Regions from separate parts of the Sulfoacidibacillus ferrooxidans genome, predicted to be linked through region 1. Evidence: riboswitches for the same ligand, from Rfam matches in the RefSeq annotation. Region 1 holds a riboswitch; the other holds the start of a gene.
The links. A riboswitch is a leader RNA that binds a small molecule or an ion and turns the genes downstream of it on or off. The one in region 1 is predicted to bind cyclic di-AMP.
Positions count from the first base shown of each region.

Region 1 (7,876 bases):
TATTTCCCTCATTGACTTGATGATTACTATGGAAGCGTTGGCTTTGCAACTGTTGAGCTTACTTCGGCTATAACTTAAATTTTAAAACTAGGTTTCCGATTTGAGGTTACGTCTTCTACTTTTTTAAGCATTGTTTGAAAAATGGTTCACCACTTCCAACAATCATGGCGACATGATTGTTGGAGGCACAGATGCAAACACAGTAAAGCGTAAGTCACAGACTATTGTTGCTGAAAAAAAGGAAATTGGTTCGTTACTGCAACAAACAGAATAGCCAGTTCAAGTGATGTAACATGTAGTGAATGCTAGGTAATAGACGAAGCTGACTCCATAGAACGAATGGGCGCTTGGTCTCAGCCCCGCTCAGTCGGTGTTTTGGCGTTGGAGGGTAAAGCAGGTTCGACGAACTCATATCAAGACTAGAGCGGTGTCAAAGAAGAGTGTGGACTATGAGCTATATATTGGATGTAAACACTAAATACTGATCATTACGAGATGGATGAAACTATGTTATGTTAACAAAGTTGTTATTAGTTTTTTGCTAGTATGCAATTACTTATTCATCAACAAACAGGAGGTAATCAACTGAATGAGGCGTGGACTTGCATTATTAACGGCAACAGCAATGCTTGGCAATTCATTCTCTGTTGCTTTCGCAGCTACGCTACCGAGCGCCGTTCATGCGTCTACGCAGTATGTATGGACAGTCAAGCGAGGGGATACACTACGAAAAATCGCACTAAGCACAGGTGTTTCGATTGCCGAGCTTGAGAAGTATAACGCTATTTCGAATCCTAACATGTTGCAGATTGGACAGGTTATAGACCTCTCTCGGATGTGGACGGTAACTGCCGGCGAAACGCTATTTAAAATCGCAGCAATGACAAAAGTACCTTTGTATGCAATTGAACAGGCGAATGGATTGACGAAATCATCTGAGTTAGCAGTCGGAGAAACTCTGGTCATTCCATCAACGTCGATTACGAAAGTAACGAGGTATGCTAAGAGTGGGATAGACTCACCTGCGAATCAGTGGGTGGTCGCATCGGGTGACACGCTGTGGAAAATTTCCCAGGCGACTGGCGAATCGATACAAGCCATTGAACAGGCCAATAATTTGAGCAACCCGTCTGACTTGACCATCGGTCAAGTGCTGACCATAACTTCGGGAACGGATACAACGGTTTCGCCAGCTACAACGGCTCCGGCAGCAATATCGGCACCTGCCAATCAGTGGGTGGTCGCATCGGGTGACACGCTGTGGAAAATTTCCCAGGCGACTGGTGAATCGATACAAGCCATCGAACAGGCCAATCCTTCAGTTACCGCCTCTAACTTAATGGTTGGTGAAGTATTGACGATTCCGTCGGCAGTCGTGACACCGACGGTGCCTATCATTTATACGTGGGTAACCAGTATGTCTTCAATGAACGATGCTATGGCGCACAGTAGCATTAATGACTTCAGTAATGATAATTATTCATTTGATGCGAGCGGTAACGTCACCGATACAACGCCCGGGGGGACGAACACCGTTGACCGCTTAATTCAATACAGCAAAGCAAACAACATGAATGTGTTCGCTACAGTCACTAACTGGAGTTCCAACTATAGTCAAAGCAGTGCATTGGCAAGTTCAGTACTCAATTCTTCCGTATTGCGTACAACGTTGGAGAATAACCTGGTCAATATTGCGACAACCGACGACTACGCAGGCATCGATCTCGATATCGAGCAGGTTAGCCCAAGCGATCAGGCAGTGTTTACAGACTTCGTCGATGAATTGGCGGCAAAGCTACATGCCGATGGCAAAAAGCTATCGGTCACTATCCCAGGTGACGCTGGTGAGTCCTACTACAGTGGATATAATCTCAGAGCCATTGGCCAAGTTGCCGACCTTGTCCCAGTCATGACCTATGATTATAATTGGGCAGGAAGTAGTGCTGGAGCAGTTGCCCCTTTGCAATGGGATAGTCAAGTTATGAACTATGTAACGTCGCAGATACCGGCTAACAAAGTGCTACTCGGAATTGGCGCTTATGGATACGATTGGAACTCTAATGACAATACTATGGCGCAAATGGTAACTTTGAACCAGGTAGACAACTTGATTCAAACGGACAACCTCATTCCGCAATGGGATAGTACTGATTCCGTGCCATATTTGCAATTCACCGATGCAAATGGCGTGTCGCACACTATATATTACGAAAATCAAACTAGTCTTCAGGACAAGATAGCACTGGTTAAACAGTATGGACTCGGTGGCATTGCATTTTGGCAGGCGGGCCAGGAAAACTCTGCATTTTGGAACGCTGTTAACTAAACCATAGATTCATCCGTCAAGGCCGGAAAGCGAGCTTTGACGGATTTTTTCGTTGTCTCATTTACTCTAAACTTCTACCGACCGAACCGACTGCTTGTCTTAAGGCAGCGGGCCCGCCGCGATTTCTACATAGACAACTGAACGCGCCAATCAAACTGCCGTGCATTCACGATCGATGACAAATGCAGTGCCTGTCATGAAAGAACTGAAATCGCAAAGTATGAAAAGCGTCATTAGAGCCATTTCTTGTTCGCTTCCCTCGCGTTTGAGCAATGCGCCCTCGATCACCGCTCATCTTCTTGCAAGTGTGGCATCTTGCAGGAAGCCGTGTCGACTGTATCAAGTGTCATAGCATTGCAACGAATGCCTGGATCTTTGTGCAGCGCGATACTACGCACGAATCCAAGAAGAAGAAACCTTCATACGCAACACGGAGTCAATCGGCACTGTGAACAATTGCCTCGCCTCCATTCTGCAACGACTGACCTGTCGTGGCAGGATCCGAGTCTTCTTGCGGGGTATGGGATCCTGATGTCAGTGTGTCGAGACCCTGTTGGGACGCTCGGCGGATATCGCTTGAGAGGGATTTTTCAGTCCGTTATAGTAAACGGGCCGTTTACCGACGTAGGGGTAGCGTTACCGGGCGGCATAATATGCTGGACACCTGGCTAAAATAGGCGCTGTTATGCGTGTAACCAATGTGGATCCTTTCTCGTCTATATTGTTATAGTAATCTTTGTAACAGGAGGGACGTATCATGAAGAACTCAATTTTCATCGCTTCATTAGTCATTGGCGTAGGGATCACCCTTACTGGATGCGATCACTCATTTGCGGCTGGCGGAGATGCACAGCAAGCACAATCGCCCGTCGTGAAGCACGCAGCAACACCCCAGTCATCTGTTCCAGCGTGGTTCATGCGTGATGTTCAACTCACTGCACGGGCTAACCCAACCGTAGGGACAAACTATATTTTGAACTATGGAGAAACGAATGTTACCGTTAATCCACAAATGGATCAGGTATGGTACGGTGCCCTGAGTAATCACGGCAAAAATAATGCCTTCGGTTATTCGTGGATGGGAGTGAATCAACAAGTAAAAAGTGCTGTCCAGACATTTCCGTTGTCTATAAATGTGTTGGAGCAAACTAAACAAGGCGGAATGACCGTAGGTCTTTTGGTGCCAGCGAAGTGCATTGGCATTGGGAACGGTGACTATGTGGCCTTCACCAACGGTCAAGCCGTTATTGCCACAAACAAATCAGGGACAGTTTACTACAGCGTGTATCCAGTAAAAGGTGTGACAATTCCGTCGGCATATCATTGGAATGTATCTGCCGCTACTAGCGGATACGGTAAACACGACTCGGGGATAAGCGAAAAGACGTATCCATCGATCACAGCTGCAACAAATGCAATAATGTTGCTTCAAGATTATAGTTCTGGTCAGTTTGTCCCATCAGGTTCAGATAGTAATCTTGGAATGGGAATTAAGGCGAAACACTCGACCAGCGGTGGGTTGAATATGTATGGTTGGCAGGAAGGGCGTTGGTCAATTATTACGCAGTTTTGGGCTAACACTCCAGATGCATTGAGCGTCACCAAAAACATGGCCATCTATCTGCACATAAATTCTCTTCCTGTTCTGCACAATAAAGGATTCATCGTAGCTGGGCAATCGATAACTTCAAAAGGCGCGGATGATCTGGCTACCACTATTGCATGGCAGGTGGGTACACGCGTTTATGAACTAAAGGAGACAGGCAATCCAGTGACCGTTTTGAAAACTGTGTTCACGAAGTAAACGAAAAGTGTACCAATAAGTCAGTAGACGTTCCTGAGGACACATGAAGAAGAGATGCCCCTTGGTGATAGGCTCTGATTGTGGGCACAACTGATTGTGGACACAAATCTTTTAATGGCGCATTGCCGTAGGGACATCCTTTAGCTGAAATGGTTTGGAGTTTATTGAACCGTGAATTGTCTAGTTGGACGTTTGGATAAGTAATGTATTCACGTTCAATTGGATGTCGAATGTAAAATAATTGAAAAAATTACTTTTATCTTTTCACTTGAGATGCTATCATAAAATGTGTCTTTTACTCAAAAGCAATGTCCTTCGTGACATTTTTATACGGGCTGAATCTTTGCGGTGAGTATTGCAGAGAACGGGGGAACCACTATTTGGGGTGAATTGATGTGATCGTGCCCACGATGCATCATAGGCAAAAACTTTGCCGAACCCGACAGCTAACCTCGTAGGCGAATAGTAGAAATGTCATCATACTTCCTTACTTCCCATGATGACTCCTGTTGGTTATTTGTTTGTATCATTCAAGGCATGGCCATGGTGTTTTGGACTATCTGTTGGCAGTTATAGAAGATAGCCTCGCTTTGGCTTGGGCTCTTATTCAATAGGTCGATCGCAATTGAAATGGTTTGGACTTGCAAGTTGATGTTGATCGATCTTGCAAGTCTATGCACGCAATAAGCATACTCAGCACAAAATGGTAGTCCTAGCTGGAGGTTTCTCACAAACATCATATGCAAGATAAGATGATGGGGAATCATGCACAATGATCCACTCATGGATCTGATTTGACGCATAGGAGATGAAATGAATGAGTAAGTTCATTTTCAGCAAACGGATTAATGAGCACTATAAAGTAAAAAAGGACGTAAACGGTATCTTAACACTGTATCATTCGCCAAAATACCTCTTCTACTATGTAACAAAAGATGATTTTCATCATATCAGACTTAAAACTTATCGAGAAATTGCTTCGAGTGATCAATATAGCGATGTAAAAACAATCATGGAATCGAGTATAGTCACGGATTATTCACGAGATGGATTTGAGGTTGAACAAAGAGAAGTATTCATAAGAGATATCATGCGATTTACCATTCGGTGGTTTGGAAATGCATATAATTGGTACTGTAATCGATTGTCCAAGCCTATTGATCATATCTGCAAGAATAGAGTGTTTGTTGGGAGTATGGATTGGAAAAGATTCAAAGATCACTATCAATCGTAATTTGTGGTTCCTATGCCAACAAATCGACTACAGTATAAAGGTTACCTTCTAATCGCTATCTATGTCCAATGAAAAAACTGATTGTGATCACGCTCAATGTATGTAATTATGGCAAAGGAACTAAGAGTCAGTTATGTTCGTTAGTATTTTGGAAAATGGCATGTGGATACTCATATCAGCATATGGCATTACCGATTGAAGAGAGGAATGAGTGGCATGCTTGGACGCACACATATGGCTATCGGAGCGCTTGGAGCAACGGTCATCACGCCACTATTGATTTCCTTGCCGTGGGAGCCGGTCTTTGCGATGAGGACGGTCAATCTTGTACCAGAGGCGCTCGTGGTAGTAGGAGCGGTCTTAGGTTCGCTCGTACCGGATCTGGATGAGTCGCATTCGCTGTTAGCAAGGAAAGCAGAGATGGTCGGACGGATTGCCTTTCTTCTCATTGCGTTATATGTACTCCTTGCAGGCCATGTGCCACTGACTCTATTTAGCATAGTAGGTTATGCGTTGCTTACGTTTACTTTGTTCTCGCGAGCAAATGTAATGCGAAAAATCGCACTTGGAGCTGTGGGGTTGTTCGCTATGTATGGTGTGGTCACTCATGTGATGCCCTTAGTGGCTGGACTAGCCTTCTTTGCTTGGAGTATGGGGGCTATCTTTACGAGTCATCGGATGTTCACGCATAGCGTGCTTGGAATTGGGTTGTTTTCAATGGGCATGATGATAAGCTTACACGGGTTGTGGGCAGTGTGTGCGGAGGCTGCGATGGCAGGATATGCGCTGCATTTGATTGCCGATGGAATTGCGGGTGGTGTACCTCTGTTGTGGCCGCTTCCTGCACGGCAAGGCATACGGCTTGTGAAGACGGGAAGTGCGGCCGATCATGCGATTGGGTTGGTTGCACTAGTTGGATTTTTATGGTTCACGGTGAAGTGATGTAGATGGCCCCTTACCTGATCCGATACTTGAACTTGGATTGGTACATAAAGAGTAGATCTATCGGTGTTGTGTAAACCGTGTGGGTTTTTGTGTGCAAGTCATTTTAACATGATCTTTGTTTCACGATCATTGGACAAAAATTCAAACCAACGCTGGCGAAACCTGACTTGAGGTGCGTCTGCAGGGACATGCGCTTCCATTCGGAGGGCTTCAGGGATCGGGCGTGGGTGCTGACTTTCCACGATATTCTTGTCTTCTGATAAGACTTTTAGGCTATAACGCGAGAAAATGGCACTTAGTCCTGGGATAAATCGTGCAAAGGTGCGTCCTGCGTAACCAAAGATGATCGTTTCTTGGCGATCTACCGGCGTGAACGTCACATAGTTAATGAACTGGCTATGGGACGTTGTTGCTGGCCGCAAAATCCACTGTTGAGGAAATTGATAATAAAGCAAACCGCCTCCATTTTTTATTATAATTGTGTCGCGGTCAGGTACCTCGAATTGCATGTGAATGATCTCTTTGGGGACGCGTTTGCCAATTGTTTGCTTGTGCACAAATGCTAAATGAGCAACATCAAGCACGCTTTCTACGACGCGCGTAAGATGTGCCTGCCAATGCTGATCGTATGCAGCCAATGTAAAATGGGGATCCTCAAGTTCGGGAAATAGGATGAGTTCTGGTATTTCCTGATCTGATTTGAAAGGTGTAGGATACAGCCAGATCAGTCCAGCACGTTCTTGCACGGAATAGGCGGTTACACGTGCAAATTCAGGGATAGGACGATCAGGATGCGCAGGGATCGAAATACATCCTCCGTCTGCACTAAATGTCCACCCATGATAGACACATGTGAGCCCTCGCTCAGTACAGTGGCCGAGCGATAGGTCTGCACCGCGATGTGAACAATAAGCGTTCAGCGCACGAACGTGATTTTTACCATCTCGATATATCACTATATCTTGTCCAAGTATTTTGCGTTTTAGCGGTTTATCTTTCAGTTCACGTGACCACGCTATCGCATACCAGGCAACTGGAAACACAGTTTCATCACTGGGTAAACGCTCGTCGGTAGGAAGACCTACGAAGTTTTGGTGCGATGCGATGTTCATGCGTGATCACTCCATGAGTATATATTTTTACGAATTACATTCATTATAGCAAAGGTGTGTTGGTTTGTGATTTTTATTCCTTGTGTCCATGATGGTATGGGATGATTAGTGCGCGGCGTATTGGATTGTAAGCTTTGTACTTATCTGGTGTATCCTTTACTGCCAGTTGGTAATTTCCTAATGTTGATATCATACGTTTTGCGGAAATGGCAGAAGTCAGAGTTGCTGCTGTACAGAAGGTTGCAACTTGTTGACTATCTGAAGATCAGCTCTCTTTGGACATAATAGCGTAATGATTACTATTTACAATTAGTAATCATTACGCTATTATGTCGTTGAAAGGGGTGGTACAGAAGTGCAAGCAGAGCGTATACCAGTTACTGTGTTGAGTGGATATCTTGGAGCAGGAAAGACAACAGTTCTTAACCACGTACTACATAATCGCCTTGGATTGC
Region 1 covers NZ_JALBUF010000001.1:476,733-484,608, reverse strand. Annotated here, with positions in the region: gene MM817_RS02440 (LysM peptidoglycan-binding domain-containing protein) at 590-2,326, shown strand; gene MM817_RS02435 (hypothetical protein) at 3,084-4,130, shown strand; cyclic di-AMP (ydaO/yuaA leader) riboswitch at 4,454-4,606, shown strand; gene MM817_RS02430 (hypothetical protein) at 4,948-5,364, shown strand; gene MM817_RS02425 (metal-dependent hydrolase) at 5,581-6,306, shown strand; gene MM817_RS02420 (aromatic ring-hydroxylating oxygenase subunit alpha) at 6,408-7,421, opposite strand; gene MM817_RS02415 (GTP-binding protein) at 7,777-7,876, shown strand, end outside.

Region 2 (7,876 bases), on a different contig from region 1:
CTCATTTTCATTCCACATAATACCAAATGATTGAAAGAAATCAAACGCTGATGTATACGAGTTCTTCATTAAATAATCGATTGTTAAAGGGAACCGTCCTGAATTATAGTATTTTTCTAAAATATCCTCCATGTACTTTAACTGTAATACATCCGAAAAAGACAAGCTTTTATTGGATAATAGTTCATAAGGTGCTGTCTCCATGTAAACATAACCAAATTGCTCAGCCATTTTACGTAGACCTGTACCTTTTAAAAGTTTTAGGAACCCGAGTTGCAGCTCATCAGGGCGCAGTGCAAATACATCATCAAATGTCTTACGAAACGTCTGATAATCTTCTTCTGGCAATCCAGCAATCAAATCTAGATGCTGCAAAATGCGTCCGGATGCCTTAATGTTTCTCACCGTCGTCGAAAGACGTGTAAAGTCTTGCCTGCGTTGCACCAGATCATTGGTTACATCATTGGTCGATTGTACGCCAATCTCAAATCGAAAAAGGCCAGCTGGAGCATGGTCGCACAACCATTGTACAACATCTGACCGTAAGATGTCCCCCGTAATCTCAAAATGAAACGTAGTCTCACCAGGTGTTTGAATGAGATGCTCAAATATGTTGAGCGCATAATCTTTACGCAAATTGAACGTGCGATCGACAAACTTGATCTGCCGGACACCCGCGCGTATTAAATGATCTAACTCATCGATCACCCGTTGCAGACTGAAATAGCGTACTCCATCCTCAATGGACGATAAACAAAATTGACAATGAAATGGGCACCCTCTGCTTGCTTCAAAATAAACAATCCGTTGATGTAATTCAGCCATCCTATCGTCAGGATACGGCGTAGGAATCTCATCCAGTTGGATTTTTTCTTGGATGCCCGTTCGTCTGATCACACATTGCTCGTCTCGATAATACACCCCACGTACATGGCACCACTCTGATCGATCACCTACTACTGCCAATAGTTCGCGTAAAGGTTTTTCTCCTTCTCCGACAACAACGACGTCAACTGCAAGATTTTCTTCCATAAATGCGTTCGTTTCATAAGACACTTCTGGTCCCCCAAGAACGATAATCGTACCTGGTAGGACCTTTTTAATCAATGGCACTAGTTGCCTTATTTCTTCGATGTTCCATATATAACAGCTTAGCCCGACCACATCTGGTTTACTTTTATAGATTTGCCCCAGTATGTGCAACATCGGGTCATGGATTGTAAACTCCTCCATGATGACTTCATGCGCATCTGCCACATAGGCACGAAGATATCTAAGCGCAAGAGACGAGTGAACAAACTTTGCATTCAATGTCGTCAAAAACACTCTCGCCATCTTGATCTCACCTCGCAAAAACAGTATGGCCAATACATGAAATAATGACACAGTGCCCAACAGATAACCATATGCTAGCAGAGAGAGGAGGCATACGATCCATGGTTACAGTAACCCCATTGGTTGTCGAAAACTGTCCGTGTGTTGCAACTACAGTCACGCTCCCCAAAACTCAACTCGTCGTTATATCAACAGACATCGGTTATATCATGTGCGGTGCACTAGATGTTGAATTGCTCAATACTCGTCTCAAGGATCGTCACATTATCGCTGCGCGAGCAGTCGGTGTGAAAACAGTTGAGGAACTACTGGCAGCCCCACTAGAATCAGTCACCGATGAAGCAAAACTACTTGGCATCACGGTAGGTATGATCGGTAGAGAAGCTATTTATAAAATGTATCATCACAAAGAAGGCAACATGATCCAATAAGCAGCAACGATGAGCATACAAGGTGGAGACATCACGCGGGCGATATAGTTTTTCTAACGCCCGCGTGATGTCTCCTTAGCGAGTTCGCATATCATCTAATTGAATCGCACGCGTGTGCACCGTATGTTTCCAAATCCGGTTTCTGCGCGTAAATAACGCAATCGACGTGACAGGAAACCAGGTAAACATAAATATCGGGAAAAGCGGCAAGCCTAGATATGCTTTCCAGGGAGTGCGATCTAAGATCATAGCTAAGGGCATTTGAAATAAAATAAAAAGATTGATGGTCGCCCAAAACCAAGTAGGGAGCAACTCAGTTGCCATGTTAACTGTCCACGCTGCCGGGGCACCGAGTTGAAACATCAACATAAAGCCTGTGAAAAATAAAATCAAAAAACGCATAGGTTGAAACAGATAAATAGCTGCGTCCAATTTTGCTAAACTTTTTTGTGCAATACTTGCGGATAGTAGTGGTACCATGTACTGCTGTGCGCAATTGAAATGTCCTTGCATCCAACGTAACCGCTGACGCATCGACGCGCGCAAGGACATCGGCTTTTCATCGTATACCCGCGCATCATGTGCCCACACAGGGTACACTCCTACCGACACGCACTTGGCACCAAACTCCACATCTTCAGTAAGACCAGTAGCTTCCCACCCCAAACGTTGCAGAAGTTCCATATCAATACAAAGACCTGTGCCTCCAAGTGCACATGATAAGCCTAGATTGTACCGTGCTAACTGCCACATTCTATTCGTATACCAATACGATATAGCCATCGAGATGGTTACCCATGTATCATAAGGATTCTTAATATCTAAATAGCCCTGAATCACTTGTTTGCCAGCCATTAATCGATCATTCATCACGCGCAAAAAATTAGTAGCAACTAGATTGTCCGCATCAAACATGACGACTGCGTCATACTTTTGATCAGATTCATACAAACGATCTAACATCCATCGAATAGCATATCCTTTACCGCGTTCTTGATCATCCGTTCTCTGTGCTACATGTACCCCACAAGATTTTGCAATCTCAGCCGTATGATCTGTGCAGTTATCTGCAATGACATAAACATCGTACAAGTGTGTCGGATACTCCATCCGCTCCAAATTTTCCAATAAAGGACGAATCACTTGTGCTTCGTTATGTGCAGCAACTAGAACTGCAAATCGTTTTTGCGGTTCAAACTCAATCTTCCGCTTACGATAGTACAGTCCAAACACGGATAAGATTACTTGGTAGGCACCGATGAGTCCGGTAACCGCCTGCAGGGCAATGAACGCTCCATCTAGCACTGCGCTCCAGAAACCCAATCGAAGTCTCCCCCATTGCATCTTGACATTCAGAGCATAAAAGCCCTCTTTACTATAGCATGTATGCAAATCACAGGACAAGTAGACTGATCATCTTACACCCTGTATACTTACCTATGTAAAATCAGCAACTTAACTAGAAAGGGGTATCCCATGCACGGCCTTTCCCTCTTCCTTGAACAGATAATTCGTCATTATGGTGTTCTAGCTATCTTTCTTACGATGATCCTAGAAAGCGCATGTATTCCTCTACCCAGTGAATTAATTATGACATTTGCAGGATTTGAGGCATGGCAAGGCAATATCAGTTTTACAGCAGCCGTTTTTGCAGGCGTAATCGGCAATGTTGTCGGATCACTAATTGCTTACTATGTAGGGAGCGTTGGAGGTCGTCCGCTATTATCACGATATGGTAAGTATATCCTTTTTTCTGAAAAACATTTTCATTCTGCTGAATATTGGTTTGCAAAGTATGGTGCCATCACCGTACTCATTGGACGCCTCTTACCAGCCATTCGTACATTTATCTCTTTACCAGCAGGGATTGCTAACATGAAGATGGGTAAGTTCCTTTTGTTTACTACGATCGGAAGTGCGCCTTGGGTCTATCTATTGACGCTTCTCGGGTATCAGCTAGGAGGGCATTGGTCAAGCATCGATCAGCACACATCTGCACTCTCGTATCTATTTGCAGCTTTATTACTTGTACTGATTGCATTCTTTTGGTGGAGGAATCGTCCAGCGGCACATCGCCGTAACGACACCCACTGACACGTGCACGCGCTGGCAGCAAAAAGGTGAGTTCTCAAGAGAACTCACCTTTTTGCTTATGAACAACTACCTGGTGTTCCTTGATTATCCTTCGTATGGAAGCTTGAACCGCATCCACAACTTGACACTGCATTTGGATTCACGATCTTAAACCCCTTACCAGATAGCCCATCGACATAATCAATTTCTGAGCCATCGATGAACGGAAGACTTGCCTCATCCACCAATAAAGGCACACCTTCTTGCAATAAGAGTAAATCTGATTCTTTTTTCATATCAAGCGCCATCCCATAACTAAAACCAGAACATCCACCCGGTTTCACAAAGATACGCAAACCCATATCTTCCTCTTTGTCAGAAAGAAGATCCTTGACTACACTTGCTGCTTCCATAGTTAGTGTTACCATAGTCGACTCCCCCTTGCATTACTATCTTTATATTACATCGCCGCACTGAAGAGTTCCACTGTTTCCTCGTGAACAAATACACACGCTGTCGTTCACAATATACAAACCTCCCTCAAAGAGCGACAGAGTCGTTTTATTGAGAGAGGTTTGTATATGCTCTTACATCATCTTCTTCACATCTTCAAGCACTTTTGCGGCGTGCCCTTCTACCTTTACCTTAGGGTAAATATGAGCGATCTTCCCAGACGCATCGATTATGAATGTCGTCCGTTCAATACCCATATAGGACTTACCGTACATTTTCTTTTCTTTGTATACTCCGTACGCTTCACACACTATAGCGTCTGGATCAGACACCAGCGGATATGTAAAGCTGTACTTTTGGGAAAACTTCTCATGCGATTCCATACTGTCTGTGCTAATCCCTAGCACTACGGCACCAAGTTCCGTAAACTCCGGTAGGAGCGACTGAAACTCATTGGCCTCTTGCGTTCAACCAGGTGTTAAATCTTTAGGGTAAAAAAACAATACAACAGGATGGCCCTTTTGTGCACTTAATTGAATCGTTTGACCTCCTGTTGCATCGAGTGTAAAATCCGGTGCAACTTGTCCAACTTGAATCTCCATATGGTTCCTCCTTTTGATCGTCCGATCATCTAGAGTATACCGAATTTATTTGGAAATCACCTGCACTTTGACATTTTCCATTCCAAATTGATCGGCTTGACTCGCCGTAGGTAGAAAAATGTCAATTCTATTCCCTACGATAGCTCCACCTTCATCATTGGCTGTGGCATAAAATCCACCACTCGGCAGTGCAGAATCGGAATATCCGCTAATAAATAATTTTGAACCAAGCGGAATCACAGAAGGATCAACTGCTACATCGCCGAATTGCAAAGGTTGTCCAAAATAATTTACAGCGCCCCACGGTCCGTTGCTCGCAGCTGATGCATCATAGGAAGTAGCGAGCATGGTGATGGTTGTAGGTGTAGCTGCTGATGGTTGTTGTTGTGCTTGTTGTGCTTGTGGTGCTGTAGCCGATGCTTGTGCAACTGGTGCAGTTGCCTCTACCTTTGCTTGTGCAACTGCTACAGGTGCAGATTCATTCTGTGGAGCTGTCACGGTTTGCGGCGTTGCTTGTACAACAGCAGAGCTTGTGCTATTTGTTGCCTGATTCGCAGGGAATGTTTGCTTACTTCCTGTTGCGATAAGTAAGGACTGACCAGGATAAATCTGATTTGAGTTCAGGCCATTTAATTGTTTTATTGATGCTACACTCGTATCATAACGATTTGCGATATACCACAAACTGTCACCTGCATCTACTAGATAAAGTAACGGCATTGCCATCACTTCTCCAGGATAAATCACACTACTATTTGTCAGGTCATTGACCGCTTCAAAGTTTTGCAGGCTCACTTGCGATTGGGCTGCAATTGAGTAAGGAGAATCATTTGGCTTTACTATATAAGGACCTATAGGTACCGTTGCAGCAAAGGCACTTACACTTGAACCCAATAATAATCCAGCGCTCAACAGCGCTACAGTCGTCTTTTTTACTGCAGAAATTTTGAAGTGTATACCCATAAAGGCCTCCTTGGCTTCCGGAGTTAGCTGACGGGTTCGGGCGAAGGTTGCCCGCTCACAATCGTAAGTTCACCCCAAAGCACTCGGTTCCTCCGTACGCATGTTTGCATGCGATTCAGCTTGTGATGCCGTAAACTATACAGGACACGACAGCGCTCTGCCTAGGCGTAAATCATTCCATGGTAAAAACTATCATCTCTTAACTACACGAACAGTGGCAATCGTAGGATCATCTGGCCCCTGAACGGGAAGTCCAGCACGCAAATTTTCTTCAATATATTCTACGTTATCCACAGTAACCACTTCACCTGGCAATAACACTGGAATCCCAGGAGGATACACTTTAATCACGTCAGCGATGATTCTGCCAATCGAATCTTGCAACCGCACTACTTCCGTATCCGCATAAAAGGCATCGCGTGGATTCATAGCTAGTACTGGAGTGGATGGAACAACGATATTAATTTTATGATGATGCTGTAATAATTCTCGTTTTGCAATCTCTTGGATGGCTGTAATGAGCGAATCAATATTGCTCTTTGTATCGCCAAAGGAGATGACACACAGCACATTATATAAATCGGATAATTCAACCTCAATATTATAGGTTTCTCGAAGAATGACTTCGACTTCAAATCCTGATAATCCAATATCCGCCACGCGAATCGTCAATTTTAATGGATCAAACGCAAAGGTAGCCGATGATTGTAGGATCTCTTTTCCAAAGCAATAGATGCCCGGAATCTGATTCAATCGCTCTCTCGCATCCTGCGCTATAGTCATCGCCCGATCTAGCATTTCGCGCCCATGCATGGCTAGTTGGCGTCTGGCTGCGTCTAAAGAGGCCAACAGAATATAGGACGTAGAAGTAGTTGTTAGCAGGGATAGGATAGAATGCACATGTCTTGCTCGAACGAGCCCTTCACGCACATTTAAAACGGAGCTCTGTGTCAATGATCCCCCTAGCTTATGAACACTAGTAGCCGCAAGGTCACATCCTGACTCCATGGCTGACGGTGGGAGTAATTCGTGAAAATGGGTGTGTACCCCGTGTGCTTCATCTACTAAAACAACAACGCCTCGTTCATGTGCAATCTCAGCAATCGCGCGCAAGTCCGTCGCCACGCCAAAATAGGTGGGATTGATCAGTAAAACTGCTTTCACATGTGGATGGCGCTGTAATCCCTCCACTACCGATTCCACTCTTACGCCGTGAGCAATACCTAGTTGCAAATCAACTTCAGGTTGTAAAAAATAGGGCCGTGCTCCAGAGAGAATAATGGCAGACAATACAGAAGTATGAATATTGCGTGGAACTAGAATCTCATCTCCAGGCCCAACGACAGCCATAATCATGGCCATAATCGCGCCACTTGTGCCCTGAACTGAAAAAAAAGTAGCATCGGCTCCAAATGCTTTTGCTGCCAACTTTTGTGCTTGATCGATAATCCCCGTTGGATGATGCAAATCATCCAACGGCCCAATATTGATCAGATCAATACTAAGCGCGCGGTCCCCTAAAAATTCGCGAAATTCCGGATCCATCGCTATCCCCGTTTTATGTCCCGGGATGTGGAATTGAATAGGATGACGCTCAGCATGTGCGCGCAATGCTGAAAAAAGAGGTGTTTGTGACTGATCTGACAAGTTGTACACATCCTTACTCTTGCGCAAAAGAGGACTCCTCTGAGAATGCCGATAAAAATACGTCAGAGGCATGTTCATATAAGTCGGGCCTAAATTCACGCACAAATTTTTGTAATAACTTATATTCGCTAGGTTCTAAACTCGTAATATCCACTTTACCCTTCACTGCTTTTTCCATTTGGTTAACCTGTACAGCTAGGTTCTTGTAACCGCTAGCTGATTCTTCGTCCACGAAGTAATCACAACTTGCCACTCCATTAAACCCTTGACCTTTAGGTCCCCGGTATAACGTCAACCAGACAATCACCACTTTTCTCGCATGTGGTACGTCCTCTCGTTGAGTTACATAGCGTATTCCCTGGTCAATTTTAG
Region 2 covers NZ_JALBUF010000002.1:310,969-318,844, reverse strand. Annotated here, with positions in the region: gene MM817_RS06195 (B12-binding domain-containing radical SAM protein) at 1-1,335, opposite strand, end outside; gene MM817_RS06190 (YunC family protein) at 1,437-1,766, shown strand; gene MM817_RS06185 (glycosyltransferase family 2 protein) at 1,842-3,110, opposite strand; gene MM817_RS06180 (DedA family protein) at 3,243-3,860, shown strand; gene MM817_RS06175 (HesB/IscA family protein) at 3,917-4,267, opposite strand; gene bcp (thioredoxin-dependent thiol peroxidase) at 4,427-4,894, opposite strand; gene MM817_RS06165 (LysM peptidoglycan-binding domain-containing protein) at 4,940-5,857, opposite strand; cyclic di-AMP (ydaO/yuaA leader) riboswitch at 5,859-5,988, opposite strand; gene MM817_RS06160 (aminotransferase class I/II-fold pyridoxal phosphate-dependent enzyme) at 6,050-7,513, opposite strand; gene MM817_RS06155 (YwhD family protein) at 7,518-7,876, opposite strand, start outside.
Region 2: linked by a shared signal. The riboswitch ahead of MM817_RS06165 (LysM peptidoglycan-binding domain-containing protein) and the one ahead of MM817_RS02430 (hypothetical protein) in region 1 are both predicted to bind cyclic di-AMP.